2 regions of the Streptomyces sp. NPDC091371 genome follow, and region 2 is predicted to be linked to the other one. Evidence: riboswitches for the same ligand, from Rfam matches in the RefSeq annotation. Region 2 holds a riboswitch; the other holds the start of a gene.
What was found. A riboswitch is a leader RNA that binds a small molecule or an ion and turns the genes downstream of it on or off. The one in region 2 is predicted to bind glycine.

Region 1 (8,312 bases), on a different contig from region 2:
CATCACGTTGAAGATCACCGATCCCGCGGGCAAGGTGCAGTCCGACCAGCTGCTGGACACGCTCCAGGAGCTGCGGGCGGCCGGGGCCGAGGCGATTCAGATCAACGGCGTGCGCATCGTGGCAGGCTCGTACTTCTCGGACGAGAACGGCGGGGTCGGGATCGACGGTAAGAAGATCACACAGCCCTACGAGTTCAAGGTGATCGGCAAGCCCCAGGATCTGGAGCCGGCGCTCAACATCCCCGGCGGTGTCGTGCAGACGCTGGAGAAGGAGCAGGCCACCGTCTCCGTCATCCGGTCGGCGAAGATCGTCGTGGATGCCTTGCGGGCTGCGAAGCAGCCTGACTACGCTCGGTCGTCATCGTGATGATGCGGAGCGGAGAGTGGACCGGCTCACACGGGCTGATGCCTGCGGGGGGTCGGCGCACCGAAGTCGCGGTGCGTGGTGGAAACTGTCTGGTGGTTACGGACGTTGTGAGAATGTCCGGGTCGGCAGGTGTCGTTCGGAGTTCGTCCTGCCCCACGGGCGGGTCTGTTTCGGTCAAGGGGAATCGCCCGTGAAGTTGTTTGAGAAGTTGTTCGGCAAGAAGAACCGCGAGGAAAGCGGCTCGGCACGTCACCGTGCCGGGCACGGTGATGCGGAAGGGCAGGGCGACCGGCCGCTCTTCCGCGACGAGGTGGCGGGAGCGGGTGACAATTCGGGCGCATCCGGCGCGTCGGCTGTTGACCCTGCTGGTACCGGACGCATAGGTTTCGGTGAACCATCAACCTCAAGTACGGGTGGAGGGTTTGCCCCCGACCCGTATGCCACCAATGCCTCCGCGGGGCAGCCGCGGCGCGAGGAGCCGTCCATGTCGGCCGAGCAGATTTGCAGCAGGTGCGGACACCGCAGCGATGCGGCCAGTCGCTTCTGCTCCAACTGCGGGGCGCCGCTGCGGGCGGGTCTGACGCCGGAGCGTGCCTCGGAGACCACGTCCACCATCTCGATCTCCGGCCTCGAGGCCTACGAGGCCGAGGTGTCGGGACAAACGCACGTGTCGTCCTCGCTGTCCCCCGAGGCCCAGGCCGCGGTGGAAGCGCTGCCGCCCGGTTCCGCCCTGCTCATCGTGCGGCGCGGCCCCAACTCCGGTAGCCGCTTCCTGCTGGACGGCGAGCTGACCACGGCGGGCCGGCACCCGCAGAGCGACATCTTCCTGGACGACGTCACCGTCTCCCGGCGCCATGTCGACTTCCGCCGGGGCGCGGACGGCGGTTTCACCGTCTCCGACGTCGGCAGCCTCAACGGCACGTACGTGAACCGTGAACCGATCGACTCCGTCGCCCTGCACAACGGCGACGAGGTGCAGATCGGCAAGTACCGGCTGGTCTTCTACGCGAGCCTGCGGGGCGTCTGACCCTATCTGGGAAGGTCTCATGCTGCGTACCCCGACCGGCGGTGCCCCGAAGAACGGCACCGCCGGCAGTGCCGGGCGGCTGGTGAGCATCGGCACGGTGCTCACCACGCTGCGTGACGAGTTCCCCGAAGTCACGATCTCGAAGATCCGTTTCCTCGAGGCGGAGGGGCTCGTCGAGCCCCGGCGCACGCCTTCGGGGTACCGCAAGTTCAGCACCGACGACGTGGAGCGGCTCGCGCGCATCCTGCGGCTGCAGCGCGACCACTACCTGCCGCTGAAGGTCATCCGCGAGCAGCTCGACGCTCTCGCCCGCGGCAAGCAGATCCGCATTCCCGCACCGACGGCGCACACGGACTCCAGCGGCACGGCCGATCCGGGGAGCCCCGCGGCCGTGTACGGCGAGGTGGGCCGGGAGCGGCCCACGGTGGCCCGGGTGGACCGCGCGGAGCTCCTGGCGGCCGCGGACGTGGACGAGGTGCAGCTGGTCGAATGGGAGTCCTACGGGCTGCTCGCGGAGGCCCCGGGCGGCGGATTCGACGCCGAGGCCGTGACCGTGGCCCGGCTCGTGGCCGATCTGGGGCGGTTCGGGCTGGAGCCGAGGCACCTGCGTGCCATGAAGGCCGCCGCGGACCGTGAGGCGGGGCTGGTGGAGCAGGTCGTGGCACCACTGCGGCGCCACCGCAATCCGCAGACCAGAGCCCACGCGGAAGCCACTTTGAAGGAGCTCGCGGGGCTGTCCGTACGGCTCCACGAGGCCCTCGTGCAGACCGCTCTCGGGACCCGTTCCCGGTGAGCCCGCTGGTCGGAGTGGGGCCCCGACTACCCAAACCTGCCGGGCAGGTCCTAGGGTTGCTGTGTGAACGAGCTCGACGTTGTGGGTGTCCGGGTGGAAATGCCCTCCAACCAACCGATCGTGCTCCTGCGTGAAGTGGGAGGCGACCGGTACCTCCCCATCTGGATCGGACCAGGGGAGGCGACCGCCATTGCCTTCGCGCAGCAGGGGATGGCCCCTGCCCGGCCGCTGACGCACGACCTGTTCAAGGACGTGCTGGAGGCGATCGGCGAGGAGCTCACCGAGGTCCGGATCACGGATCTGCGGGAGGGAGTCTTCTACGCGGAGCTCGTCTTCGCCAGCGGGGTCGAGGTGAGCGCGCGGCCTTCCGACGCCATAGCGCTGGCCCTGCGCACGGGGACGCCGATCTACGGCAGTGACGGCGTCCTCGACGACGCCGGAATCGCCATTCCGGACGAGCAGGAGGACGAGGTGGAGAAGTTCCGCGAGTTCCTCGACCAGATCTCGCCCGAGGACTTCGGCACCGGCCCGCAGTGACGGGGAACTTTCAGCCCATTCGAGTAGCCTTTCCCCGCAAAGGGATACGGGAAACCACTCTCAGGGTGATTATCACTCGGCGTGCCGAGTGTGGCGATCGTTGACGCACCCCTGGTGACTGCCTACCTTCAAGGTGGCAGGTCAAGGACGGAGGGTCGGCGTGAGGATCACGGGCGACGGTACGACCGGGGGCACCCCCGCGCGGAGTGACGGGGGACCGTACCCGCTGCACGGCAGTGCGGTCGGTTCCGCGCGCCGTCAGCCGGATTCGACGCCGGTCGGAGCGGTGGGTGGCGACCAGGCGCCCGAGCAGATCGGATACCGGGGGCCGACGGCGTGTGCCGCGGCGGGCATCACCTATCGGCAGCTGGACTACTGGGCCCGGACCGGGCTGGTGGAGCCGAGCGTGCGTCCCGCGTACGGGTCGGGCACGCAGCGGCTCTACAGCTTCCGCGACGTGGTGGTCCTCAAGATCGTCAAGCGCTTCCTGGACACCGGGGTGGCGCTGCAGAACATCCGCACGGCCGTGCAGCACCTGCGTGACCGCGGGTTCTCCGACCTGGAGCGGATGACGCTGATGAGCGACGGCGCCACCGTGTACGAGTGCACCTCCCCGGACCAGGTCGTGAGCCTGCTCCAGGGCGGGCAGGGCGTCTTCGGCATCGCCGTGGGCGTGGTGTGGCGCGACGTCGAGGGCGCGCTGTCACAGCTCCACGGGGAGCGGGTGGACACCGGCGAGACGCTGGTCGGGCACAACCCGGCGGACGAGCTCGCGGCACGCCGCAACCGGGCCGTCTGACCCGGGGCCGTCTGACCCCGGGGCGTCCCCTGCCCCGGAAATGTCAGACCCGTAGGGCAGCATCGGTGCTGTGAGAGCCGCGCCGACCATCCTCCACCTGGACATGGATGCCTTCTACGCGTCCGTGGAGCAGGCGTCGAAGCCGAGCCTGCGGGGCAAGGCCGTCATCGTCGGCGGCCTCGGCCCGCGCGGGGTCGTCGCGACCGCCTCGTACGAGGCCAGGCGGTTCGGGGTGCACTCGGCGATGCCGATGGGGCAGGCGAGGCGGCTCTGCCCGAACGGCGCGTACCTCTTCCCGCGCTTCAGCCTCTACCGGGAGGTCAGCGACCAGGTGATGGCCCTGCTGCGGCAGCTGTCGCCGCTGGTGGAGCCGCTCAGCCTGGACGAGGCCTTCGTGGACCTCGAGGCGGGCGGGGTCGCCTTCGATTCGGCGAGCGCCCTGACGACGGGGGAGCGGCTGCGGGCGGACATCCGGGCGGTGACGGGGCTCAGCGGGTCCGTGGGGCTGGCCGGGTCGAAGATGCTGGCCAAGGTGGCGTCCGAGGAGGCCAAGCCGAACGGGCTGCTGCTGATCGAGCCGGGGACCGAGCGGGAGCTCCTCGCGCCGATGTCGGTGCGGACCCTGCCGGGGGTGGGGCCGGCCACCGGGGAGCACCTGCGCCGCGCCGGGATCACCACCGTGGGCGAGCTGGCGGAGGCCGGGGAGGACGAGCTGGTCCGGATGGTCGGGCGCGCGCACGGCGTGGCGCTGTACCGGATGGCGCTGGGGCTGGACGACCGGCCGGTGGTCGCCGAGCGGGACGCGAAATCGGTGTCGGTGGAGGACACGTTCGACGTGGACCTGCACGACCGGGTGCGGATCCGGGGCGAGGTGCAGCGGCTCGCGGACCGGTGCGTGCGGCGGCTGCGCGAATCGGGGCACTCGGGGCGCACGATCGTGCTGAAGGTGCGGCGGTACGACTTCTCGACGCTGACCCGCTCCGAGACGCTGCGGGGGCCCACGGACGACCCCGGCGTGGTGCGGGAGGCCGCGGGGCGGCTCCTGGAGGGCGTGGACACCACGGGCGGTGTGCGGCTGCTGGGCGTGGGTGTGACGGGGCTGGCGGACTACACGCAGGAGGACCTCTTCGCGCAGGCCTCTGCCTCTGCGCTCGCCGCTGAGGAGGACGGGGCCGAGGTGGGCGGCGCCGGGCCTGAGGAGGGGGCCGAAGCCTCCGAGGCCCGCCCCGCCGAGCCAGTCATGGACCCGTGGTCCCAGGCGCCGGGGGCGGAGCCGGAGCCGGCCGAGGAGCGGCGGTGGATGGCCGGGGGCGACGTACTCCATTCGGTGTACGGGCCGGGGTGGGTGCAGGGCAGCGGGGTCGGGCGGGTGACCGTGCGGTTCGAGCAGCCGGGATCGCCGCCCGGCCGGGTCCGGACCTTCCGCGTCGACGACCCGGAGCTGGAGCCGTCCGACCCCCTTCCCCTGGTGGGGTACCCGGGGGTGGATGCCGACGGCTGACACGGGCCCCGGCGGACCCACCCCGCGGGGCGGCGGGCGGGGCCGCTGCGCGGAGCCTTCCCCCACCCCGCCCCTTCCCGAAACTGGGGGCTTCGCCCCGAGACCCCCGGTCCTCAAACGCCGGACGGGCTGAAACGCCGCCTCAAACGCCGGCGGGCCGAAGGGTCAGTCGTCGTCGCCCGCCAGGTGGCCGAAGTCGCGCTGGAAGTCCGACGGGAGCGTCACGTCCAGGCCGTAGTGGTGGTAGAGCTGGAGCTCCTGTTCGGGGGAGAGGTGGCGGCCGACGCCGAAGTCGGGGGCGTCCTTGATCAGGGAGCGGTCGAAGGGCACCCGCAGGGTGTCGTCCACCAGCTCGCTCGGCTCCAGTGGGACGAAGGCGTCCCGGCTGAACAGGCCCGTACGCACGGCGGCCCATTCCGGGACGCCCGTGGCATCGTCGAGGTAGACCTCGTCCACGGTGCCGATCTTGGTGCCATTGCGGTCGAACGCCTTGCGGCCGATCAGGCTGCGCGGATCGATGTCGGTCTGCACGGTCCCTCCAAATGGTCGCAACTCCTCCGTAATGACTACAAAAGTGCATATTTCAAGAAGAGGCCACTCGGGAAGCTCCAGGATCCTCGCTGGTAGGCTGGGGGATGGCTGTCGACCCTGTGCGGGAGAGTCCTCCGAGTGAGAACGACGGAGGCGCCGAAGGAGCAAATCCTCCCCGGAATCTCTCAGGCATACGTACCGCACGGACGAGGCCACTCTGGAAAGCAGGGGCGGGTACCGGGCGCGCAGTGCCGGTTCCTCTCCTCACCGACGGTGAAAGCCGGCTCGTTCGAGCGACCCTCGAGCGGCTGGTGAAACTCTCAGGTTGAGATGACAGAGGGGGAGGCCGTCCGGGTGCCCGCGCCGTGGTGCCCCTCGCAGGTCGTACGACCAGGAGGCCTCCGTACATGACCGCCAACCGCATTCCGCTCTCCCAGCTGGAGCGAGGCATCCCCTTCGAGCAGCGCCACATCGGCCCGGATGCCGAGGCGCAGGCGAAGATGCTCGCCCAGGTGGGCTACGGCTCGCTGGACGAACTGACCGCCGCCGCGGTGCCGGATGTGATCAAGACCGCTGACGCGCTGAACCTGCCCGAGGCGCGGACCGAGGCCGAGGTGCTGGCCGAGCTGCGCTCGCTCGCCGACCGCAACCAGGTGCTGTCGTCGATGATCGGTCTCGGTTACTACGGGACCTTCACCCCGCCGGTGATCCTCCGCAACGTCATGGAGAACCCGGCCTGGTACACGGCCTACACGCCGTACCAGCCGGAGATCTCCCAGGGCCGCCTCGAGGCGCTCCTGAACTTCCAGACCGTCGTCGCCGAGCTGACCGGCCTGCCGACCTCCGGTGCCTCCCTGCTCGACGAGGGCACCGCGGCCGCCGAGGCCATGACCCTGGCCCGGCGCGTGGGCAAGGCCAAGGGGAACGTCTTCGTCGTCGACGCCGACGCGCTGCCGCAGACCATCGCGGTGATCGAGACCCGCGCCGAGCCGATCGGCATCGAGGTCGTCGTCGCCGACCTGTCCGAGGGCATTCCGGCCGAGATCGCCGAGCGCGGCATCTACGGCGTGCTCGTGCAGTACCCCGGTGCCTCCGGCGCCGTGCGGGAGATCAAGCCGGTCATCGACCAGGCGCACGAGCTCGGCGCCATCGTCGCCGTCTCGGCCGACCTGCTCGCCCTGACCCTGCTGACCTCCCCGGGCGAGCTGGGCGCGGACATCGCCGTCGGCACCACGCAGCGCTTCGGCGTCCCGATGGGCTTCGGCGGACCGCACGCCGGCTACATGGCCGTCCAGGCCAAGCACGCCCGCTCGCTGCCGGGCCGCCTCGTCGGCGTCTCGGTGGACGCGGACGGCAACAAGGCGTACCGCCTGGCCCTGCAGACCCGCGAGCAGCACATCCGCCGCGAGAAGGCCACCAGCAACATCTGCACCGCGCAGGTGCTGCTCGCCGTCATGGCCGGCATGTACGCCGTCTACCACGGCCCGGACGGCCTGCGGACGATCGCCCGCCGCACCCACCGCTACGCCGCGCTGCTGGCCGCGGGTCTGACGGCCGGCGGGGTCGAGGTCGTGCACGGTGCCTACTTCGACACGATCACCGCCCGGGTTCAGGGACGTGCGGACGCCGTCGTGGCCGCCGCTCGCGAGGGCGGGGTCAACCTGTACCGGGTCGACGCGGACCACGTCTCCGTCTCCTGCGACGAGACCACCCTGCGCGCCGACATCGAGGCCGTCTGGGCCGCCTTCGGAGTGAGCGCCGACATCGAGGCGCTCGACGAGACCGCCGCCGACACCCTCCCCGAGGGCCTGCTGCGCTCGGACGCCTACCTGACCCACCCGGTGTTCCACCAGCACCGCTCCGAGACCGCGATGCTGCGCTACCTGCGCAAGCTCTCGGACAAGGACTACGCGCTGGACCGCGGCATGATCCCGCTGGGCTCCTGCACCATGAAGCTCAACGCGACCACCGAGATGGAGCCGGTGACCTGGCCCGAATTCGGCCAGCTGCACCCCTTCGCCCCGGTGGAGCAGGCAGAGGGCTACCTCACGCTCATCAACGAGCTGGAGGAACGTCTCTGCGAGGTCACCGGCTACGACAAGGTCTCCATCCAGCCGAACGCCGGTTCGCAGGGTGAGCTCGCCGGCCTGCTGGCCGTCCGCGCCTACCACCGCGCGAACGGCGACGAGCAGCGCACCATCTGCCTCATCCCGTCCTCCGCGCACGGCACCAACGCCGCCAGCGCCGTGATGGCCGGCATGAAGGTCGTCGTCGTCAAGACCGCCGACGACGGCGAGGTGGACGCGGACGACCTGCGCGCCAAGATCGAGCAGCACCGCGACGAGCTCGCCGTGCTGATGATCACGTACCCCTCCACGCACGGTGTGTTCGAGGAGCACGTCGCCGACATCTGCGCCCAGGTGCACGAGGCCGGCGGCCAGGTCTACGTGGACGGCGCGAACCTGAACGCCCTGGTGGGCCTGGCCAAGCCGGGTCACTTCGGCGGCGACGTCTCGCACCTGAACCTGCACAAGACCTTCTGCATCCCGCACGGCGGCGGCGGTCCGGGCGTCGGCCCGGTCGGTGTCCGGGCCCACCTGGCTCCGTACCTGCCGAACCACCCGCTGCAGCCGACCGCGGGCCCGGAAACGGGCGTCGGCCCGATCTCGGCCGCGCCGTGGGGTTCCGCGGGCATCCTGCCGATCTCCTGGTCGTACGTGCGCCTCATGGGCGGCGAGGGCCTCAAGCGGGCCACCC
Region 2 (8,312 bases):
CAGCAGGTCCATCGTGCGGCTGATGAGCCCGTCGACCCAGCCGCCGAGGAACCCGGCGAGGGCGCCGAGCAGGCTGCCGATGACGACGGACACGAAGGCCGCCAGGAAGGCGACGATCAGGGAGATCCGGGCGCCGTAGACGATCCGGCTGAACACGTCGCGCCCGTTGGTGGGTTCGACGCCCAGCAGGAAGTCGGAACTCATGCCGCCGAAGGAGCCGATCGGCGTGCCCAGGTCCGGGTCGATCAGGTCCTCGTGGAACTCGTTGGGCGGGTGGCCCAGCAGGCTCACGATCTGCGGCGCGAAGACCGCCACCAGGATCAGGAGGATCACGACCACGCCGCCGGTCAGCGCGACCTTGTCGCGCTTGAGCCGCATCCAGGCGATGCGGCCGGGCGAGCGGCCTTCGATGGCCTTGGCTGGGACGTCGGCTACGGACACGGGTGCGGCTGTTTCCGCGCTCGTGTCGTGCAGTGGTGCCGTCATCGTGGTGGGGACCCCTCTCGGCCGACGGGTGGCCGGCCCATGCCCGCCGCTGTGGCGGCGTTGGTGCGGAGTGGCGCTCGGAGTGCGTGGGACACACAGGACGCGTGTGAAGTGCAGGAATTGCCGTGTGGAACAACAAGCGAAGTGCACGTGCCGAACCGGGTCTCGGAGGACTGACCGGCTCTTGGGTGGGGAGTCTTCATGGGGCGCTCAACCGGCCGCCAGACCTCTCGGGGATGTGATGCGCAACCGTGATCTGCATCGACACCTTCCGTTATCCGAACGGCAGGCCCTGTTCAGCGGTGAAACACCGCCCGTTCGGCGCGGAACGGACATCCTGCCCAACTGCCATTTCAGTCAAGGATCTTGGGCGGATTCGGCGGATATGACGAAGGCCGCACCGATGTGTTCGGTGCGGCCTTCGAGACGGATGTCTCAATATGTGGATGCCGGGAGGCCGGCGGTCTACTCGCTAGTACGCGGGTGCCTGGCCCTCGCGGTCGTAGAAGGGGCGGGTCTGCGCGCGCAGCCACATCGCGACGGGATCGTGCTCGTCCGCGAGCGCGACCGTGCACACCGGTACGCCCTCGGGAACGACGCCGACCGACTGCCGCATCATCTCCCGTACGGACTCCAGCGCGGGCGCGGAGGCGTCGTACAGGTCGAGCCCCACCGCGAGGTACGGCGACCCGAGCGCCGGCTGCACCCAGGCGCGGCGCAGCGAGCGCACGGCGGGGGTTCGGTGGGCGTGCTGGGTCAGCAGCCCGTAGAACTGCGGGAGCTCGATGGCGGGCTCGGACAGCCGCAGCGGGCCGGCCGGCATCCGGTCCAGGCCGGTCGCGATCCGGCGCAGGTCGGCCCACGGGACGCCGAGGCCGCCGCCCTGGGCGTGCGGGTTGAGCCACAGGCCCCAGCGGTCGGGGTAGAGGGCGCGGGCGATGTCCCGGCCGGTGACCACCTCGTAGCCCCGGTTCCAGCCGCTGGCGGTCAGCTCCTGCGGGGAGGTCACGCAGGGCGCGTACCCGAGGCCCTCGACCTCCATGCCGCCGTACTGGGCGTCAGGGGAGCCCGGCTGCCCCTGCCAGAGCAGCATCCACAGCCTGCCCTCGGAGAGGGCGTGCAGAAGCGACTCGTAGCTCTCGTAGCGCCCGGGAGTCACCTGGCGCAGCATGTGCTCGACCTGCCCGGCCGCGGCCGTGCCTGACGCACTCACCCGGTACCCCTCCTCGTCTTTGCTTCCGCCCGACGGAACGCGTGAACAGCTTAAGCGGCCCTACGGGAGGTAGAAGGGGCGTACGCGCTCACGAATCCAGTCCGTGACCGGGTCCTCGGCGGCGTCCAGCAGGATCAACTGCACCGGCCAGGGCGCCGGTACGCGGTTCAGGGCCCGGCCGAGGGCGTCCATCGGGGCATTGCGGGACTCGGACTCCCATCCCACCAGTCGGACACCGATGAACAGCTGCGGCTCCCCGCCCTCGACGCTCGCGAGGCAGCGGTACGCGGCGGAGACGACCCCGTCGGCGCGGAACTCCTCGGCCGCGGCGGCCAGGAAGTCCACCGGGTCCTCCTGCCAGTCCGGCTCGTAGAGCCGCACCCGGCCGCCGGTGGCGGGCCCGTCGAGGGGGGTCCGGCCGGTGCGGCAGAGCTCCGCGACGGCGGGCGGGGGGAGGGGGACGCCGACGGCGCCCTCGGGGTTGAGCGCGATGCCGAGCTGCGGGGGCAGGCCGCGGGCGAACTCGACGGCGGGGGCCACCGCGAAGTCCATGCCGGGGCCGACGCAGGCGAGGAACTGGGCCTCGGAGCTGTAGACCGGGACGTAGGCGGCGCCGCCGATGTCCATGGTGGGCAGGGTCAGCCCCTCGGCGCCGCCCTGCTCTTTGCCCGCGCCGGCCGGGAGGGGCACCCACACCTGGCTCCGCCCGAGCACCTCCAGGATCCGCCCGCCGGCGTCCGGCTGCCCGAGCGCCGCTCCGAGCACCTGCTCCAGCTCATTCCCCGGCCAGCCGTTGCCCTGCATGTCCCCTGCCTCCGTGTTCCCACCGTGTCGCCCCGCAGGGTACCGGCCCCGGGCTGCGCCGCACGCCTCCGGGCCGGTCCGCTCTGCGGCGCCGCCGCGCAAGCGCCCCCGGGCTGCGCCCGGGCCCCTGGGGCTCCGCCCCAGACCCCGCTCCTCAAACGCCGGAGGGGCTGGATTTCGCTCCTGCCGTCCGTCAAGCGCGGCCGCATCGCCCGCGGGGCGCTTCCGGTCCCGCCGGGCAACCTCCCAGCCCCGCCGGCGTTTGAGGCGCGGGGGTTCGGGGGCGGAGCCCCCGACAACGGCGCCGCACGCGGGCGGGTCAGGGGTGGAACGCGATCCGCGTCACCGCGGCGGCGGAGCGGCGGTCCAGGAGCGTGGCCGAGGCGCAGCCCGCCGGGGGGCGGCCGGCTTCCGCTTCGCGCAGGAGGCGGGTCACCGCACCCCGGTGGCGGGCGAAGGCGTAGGTCGAGACCCCGCGCCCCCGCGCCTCCTGGCCGGACAGGGCCTCCTCGGGGCTGGTGTCCAGGAGGAGCATGTGCAGCGCCCGCCCCCGCCGCCGCGCGGCCGCCGCGAGCAGCGCCCGCACCCAGCTCTGCGTACCGCAGTCGTGGACGACGACGGAGCGCCCGGAGCGCAGGTGCCGCCAGAGCCCCCAGTAGTGCGCGGCACGCACCATCGGCCGGTACACCGCGTACGGCAGCGCCCCCGGCATCCGGCGCTCCCAGCGCTCACGGGTGTCCTGGGAGTCGATCGCCGCGCCCCCGCTCCCGCCCCCGGTGCCGCCCTCGCCCGCGGCCCGCTTGATCAGCGTGCTCTTGCCGCCGCCCGGCAGGCCGGACACGACCACGATGTCGCCCTCGGCGAAGCGGAGCCGCTGCGGGCCCCGTACACCCGGCCCGCGCAGGTCCCGTACCGGCCCCGCGTCGAGCCCGAGCCCGCGCACGCGGCGCGCGCCCCGCTGCTCCGGCACCGCACCCACGGTCCCCGCGGTCGCCGCCACTCCTACGAATCTCCGCACAGCGTTCGCCTCCCCCGAATCGGGTCACCAGGACCCTTGCCCACTGAGTGTAAAGAGACGGTAATCCGGCACCCCCGGTTCCGGTCCGCCCCCGTCCAGACCCTGGACACCCGTACGATCTTTCGGGCCCGGCCGCCCGATCTCCACCATGGCGTGCAATGATGTGCGCCATCTGGACCAACCGCATCACCAATTGCATACCGGCCGCTTGAATCCGCGCGGGAGAGTCCCGGCACGCCGCAAGGCCGTGCGTGGGCGCCGAAGGAGCAAGAACCTCCCTTGAATCTCTCAGGCCCCGTACCGCGTGGATGAGGCAGATCTGAAAAGCGAGCTGTTCGGCAGCTCCACCCAAGGTGCAAGCCGGAGACCCTGACGCGTCAGGAACTCTCGGCGAACCTCTCAGGTTCCGATGACAGATGGGGAGGACCTCTCCTCGTCATGTCATGCCCTGGGACCCGGGAGCCACACCCATGAGCACTGCCCCCCGCCTGACCGCACTCGATGCGCTGCACCGTTCCCTCGGTGCGACCATGACCGACTTCGCGGGCTGGGACATGCCCCTGCGGTACGCGAGCGAGCGCGACGAGCACAACGCCGTCCGCACCAAGGCCGGTCTCTTCGACCTCTCCCACATGGGCGAGATCACGCTGACCGGCCCGGAGGCCGTCAAGGCCCTGGACTACGCGCTGGTCGGCAACATCTCCACCGTCGGCGTCGGCCGTGCCCGCTACACGCACATCTGCCAGGAAGACGGCGGCATCGTCGACGACCTGATCGTCTACCGCCTCGGCGAGACCGAGTACATGGTCGTCGCCAACGCCTCCAACGCCCAGGTGGTGCTGGACGCCCTGACCGAGCGCGCCGCCGGCTTCGACACCGAAGTCCGCGACGACCGCGACGCGTACGCGCTGATCGCCGTGCAGGGCCCGGAGTCCCCCGGCATCCTCGCCTCCCTCACCGACGCCGACCTGGACGGTCTGAAGTACTACGCCGGTCTGCCGGGCACCGTCGCCGGCGTGCCCGCGCTGATCGCGCGTACGGGCTACACGGGCGAGGACGGCTTCGAGCTGTTCGTCTCCCCCGAGCACGCCGTGGAGCTGTGGCAGGCGCTGACCAAGGCCGGCGAGGGCGTCGGCCTGGTCCCGGCCGGCCTGTCCTGCCGCGACACGCTGCGCCTGGAGGCGGGCATGCCGCTGTACGGGCACGAGCTGACCACCTCCCTCACCCCGTTCGACGCGGGGCTGGGCCGGGTCGTGAAGTTCGAGAAGGAGGGGGACTTCGTCGGCCGCGCCGCGCTGGAGTCCGCCGCCGAGCGCGCCGCCACGAACCCGCCGCGCAAGCTGGTCGGCCTGATCGCCGAGGGCCGCCGTGTCCCGCGCGCCGGCTTCCCGGTCGTCGCGGACGGCCAGGTCATCGGCGAGGTCACCTCCGGCGCCCCGTCCCCGACGCTGGGCAAGCCGATCGCGATGGCGTACGTCGACGCGGCGCACGCCGCGCCCGGCACCTCCGGCGTCGGCGTCGACATTCGCGGTACGCATGAGCCGTACGAGGTCGTCGCTCTGCCGTTCTACAAGCGGCAGAAGTAGTCCTTGTAGTCAGGCCTGCCGCCCGGGTGCCCCGTGCGGCGACATCGCAGTACCCAAGACCCCGTTCGTTCCCACTCCCCCGCATCCAGGAGAATCAGGCCATGAGCACCCCCCAGCAGCTGCGTTACACCAAGGAGCACGAGTGGCTGTCGGACGCCGAGGACGGCGTCGCGACGGTCGGCATCACGGAGTTCGCGGCCAACGCGCTCGGTGACGTCGTCTACGCCCAGCTCCCCGCGGTCGGCGACACCGTGACCGAGGGCGAGACCTGTGGCGAGCTGGAGTCGACCAAGTCGGTCAGCGACCTGTACTCCCCCGTCTCCGGTGAGATCGTCGAGTTCAACCAGGACGTCGTGGACGACCCGGCGCTGGTGAACTCCGCCCCGTTCGAGGGCGGCTGGCTGTTCAAGGTGCGTCTGACGGAGGAGCCCAAGGACGCGCTCTCCGCTGACGAGTACGCCGCACTCACCGCCGGTAACTGACCCCAGGGGATCCTGATGTCCGTACTGAACACCCCTCTCCACGAACTCGACCCCGACGTCGCCGCAGCCGTCGACGCCGAGCTCGTGCGCCAGCAGTCGACCCTGGAAATGATCGCGTCGGAGAACTTCGCTCCGGTCGCCGTCATGGAGGCCCAGGGCTCGGTCCTCACCAACAAGTACGCCGAGGGCTACCCGGGCCGCCGCTACTACGGCGGCTGCGAGCACGTCGACGTCGTCGAGCAGATCGCGATCGACCGCATCAAGGCGCTGTTCGGCGCCGAGGCGGCGAACGTGCAGCCGCACTCCGGTGCGCAGGCGAACGCCGCCGCGATGTTCGCGCTGCTGAAGCCGGGCGACACGATCATGGGCCTGAACCTGGCCCACGGCGGTCACCTGACCCACGGCATGAAGATCAACTTCTCCGGCAAGCTCTACAACGTGGTCCCGTACCACGTCGACGAGACCGGCCGGGTGGACATGGCCGAGGTCGAGCGCCTCGCCAAGGAGACCCGCCCGCAGCTGATCGTCGCGGGCTGGTCCGCCTACCCGCGCCAGCTGGACTTCGCCGCCTTCCGCCGCATCGCGGACGAGGTCGGCGCGTACCTGATGGTCGACATGGCCCACTTCGCCGGCCTGGTCGCCGCGGGCCTGCACCCGAACCCGGTGCCGCACGCCCACGTCGTCACCACCACCACGCACAAGACCCTCGGCGGTCCGCGCGGCGGTGTCATCCTGTCGACGCAGGAGCTGGCCAAGAAGATCAACTCCGCGGTCTTCCCGGGCCAGCAGGGCGGTCCGCTGGAGCACGTGATCGCGGCCAAGGCCGTCTCCTTCAAGGTCGCGGCCTCGCCCGAGTTCAAGGAGCGCCAGGAGCGCACCCTGGAGGGCGCGAAGATCATCGCCGAGCGCCTGGTGCAGCCGGACGTCACCGAGGTCGGCGTCTCCGTCCTCTCCGGCGGCACGGACGTGCACCTGGTCCTGGTCGACCTGCGCAACTCCGAGCTGGACGGCCAGCAGGCCGAGGACCGGCTCCACGAGATCGGCATCACGGTCAACCGCAACGCCATCCCGAACGACCCGCGGCCGCCGATGGTCACCTCGGGTCTGCGGATCGGTACGCCGGCCCTGGCCACGCGCGGTTTCGGCGCCGAGGAGTTCACCGAGGTCGCCGAGATCATCGCGGCCGCGCTGAAGCCCGCGTACGACAGCGAGGGCCTCAAGGCCCGCGTCTCCGCGCTCGCCGCGAAGTTCCCGCTGTACCCGTCGCTCTAGGCACGGCCAGGGAGGGCCCGGCCTTGGTTTCCACAGGGTCGGGCCCTTCTCATGACCAAAGCCCCAGGCGGATGCGGCCCATTGCCACTGAATCCACCAATAGATGGCAAATAGGCTCCGAATAAAGGCATCACGGCATCCCCTGGCAGGACGGAAACGCACCTCATGGACATGAGCGCAGCCAACAAGAAGGGACTCAGTCTCTTCGCGCTGGTCATGATCGGCATAGGTTCGATCTTCGGATCGGGCTGGCTCTTCGGCGCCGGCACGGCCGCCCAGGTCGCCGGACCGGCGGCGCTCGTGGCCTGGGTCATCGGCGCCGTCTTCATCGGCATGATCGCCATGTCCTACGCCGAGGTCGGCGCGGCCTACCCGATCCCCGGCGGCATGGCCCGCTACGGCTCCATCTCGCACGGTCCGGTGCTCGGCTTCATCACCGGCTGGGCGGTGTGGATCGCGGTCGCCTCGCTGATCCCGATCGAGTCGATCGCGGCCACCCAGTACATGTCCTCCTGGAGCTTCGGCTGGGCCAAGGACCTGGTGGACGCCCAGTCCCACCAGCTGACCGCCTTCGGCATGGCCGTGGCGCTGGTCCTCACCGTGCTGCTGTGGCTGTCCTGCTACTGGTCGGTCCAGCTGCTCGCGAAGATCAACTCCCTCCTCACCCTGGTCAAGTTCGCGATCCCGGTGCTCGCCGTCGTCGCGCTCATCGCCTCCGGCTTCCACACCGACAACTTCACCGCCCACGGCGGCTTCGCGCCGAACGGCTGGACCGCCGTCCTGACCGCCGTCACCACCTCCGGTGTCGTCTTCGCCTTCAACGGCTTCCAGGCCGTCGTGAACCTCGGCGGCGCCGCCAAGAACCCGGGCCGGGCCATCCCGATCGCCCTGGTCGGCGCGCTCTCCCTGGGCCTGGTCATCTACCTCGCCCTGCAGGCGGCCTTCCTGGGCTCCGTACCGCCGGAGCACCTGGCGCAGGCCGGCGGCTGGGCGGGCGTCAACTTCAACTCCCCGTTCGCCGAGCTCGCCAAGCTGCTGATGATCCACTGGGTCGTGGTGATGCTCCAGTTCGGCGCCTTCATCTCCCCCGCCGGCTCCAACATCGCCAACGTGGCCTCGGCCGCGTACATGGTCCAGAACCTCTCCGAGACCGGCTTCTTCCCGAAGAAGCTCGCCCGGACCCACCCCGTCTACGGGACCGCGCGCCCCGCGATGTGGATGAACCTCGGCTTCTCGGTCCTGCTGCTGGTCACCGTCGGCCACAGCTGGAAGACCCTGGCCCCGATCATCTCGGCCGCCATGGTGATCTCGTACCTGATCGGCCCGATCGCGGTGGGCGTCTTCCGCCGCACGAAGCCGGACCTGCCCCGCCCGTTCCGCCTCCCGGCGGCCCGGATCCTCTGCCCGCTGACCTTCGTCTTCGCGGCCTGCGCGCTGTACTGGTCGAAGTG

Region 1: another riboswitch for glycine. It lies ahead of gcvP (aminomethyl-transferring glycine dehydrogenase); the one in region 2 lies ahead of gcvT (glycine cleavage system aminomethyltransferase GcvT).

Annotation. Positions count from the first base shown of each region.
Region 1 is NZ_JBFBFP010000076.1:5,118-13,429, forward strand. Features, by position in the region: gene AB0O21_RS38695 (DUF881 domain-containing protein) at 1-367, shown strand, start outside; gene AB0O21_RS38700 (FHA domain-containing protein) at 453-1,394, shown strand; gene AB0O21_RS38705 (MerR family transcriptional regulator) at 1,414-2,187, shown strand; gene AB0O21_RS38710 (bifunctional nuclease family protein) at 2,251-2,724, shown strand; gene AB0O21_RS38715 (MerR family transcriptional regulator) at 2,885-3,523, shown strand; gene AB0O21_RS38720 (DNA polymerase IV) at 3,594-5,024, shown strand; gene AB0O21_RS38725 (PRC-barrel domain-containing protein) at 5,190-5,555, opposite strand; glycine riboswitch at 5,668-5,766, shown strand; gene gcvP (aminomethyl-transferring glycine dehydrogenase) at 5,963-8,312, shown strand, end outside.
Region 2 is NZ_JBFBFP010000002.1:350,292-358,603, reverse strand. Features, by position in the region: gene AB0O21_RS04490 (ABC transporter permease) at 1-486, opposite strand, end outside; gene AB0O21_RS04485 (enhanced serine sensitivity protein SseB C-terminal domain-containing protein) at 959-1,699, opposite strand; gene AB0O21_RS04480 (enhanced serine sensitivity protein SseB) at 1,760-2,503, opposite strand; gene AB0O21_RS04475 (AAA family ATPase) at 2,823-3,473, opposite strand; glycine riboswitch at 3,731-3,834, shown strand; gene gcvT (glycine cleavage system aminomethyltransferase GcvT) at 3,992-5,107, shown strand; gene gcvH (glycine cleavage system protein GcvH) at 5,209-5,589, shown strand; gene glyA (serine hydroxymethyltransferase) at 5,605-6,861, shown strand; gene AB0O21_RS04455 (APC family permease) at 7,027-8,312, shown strand, end outside.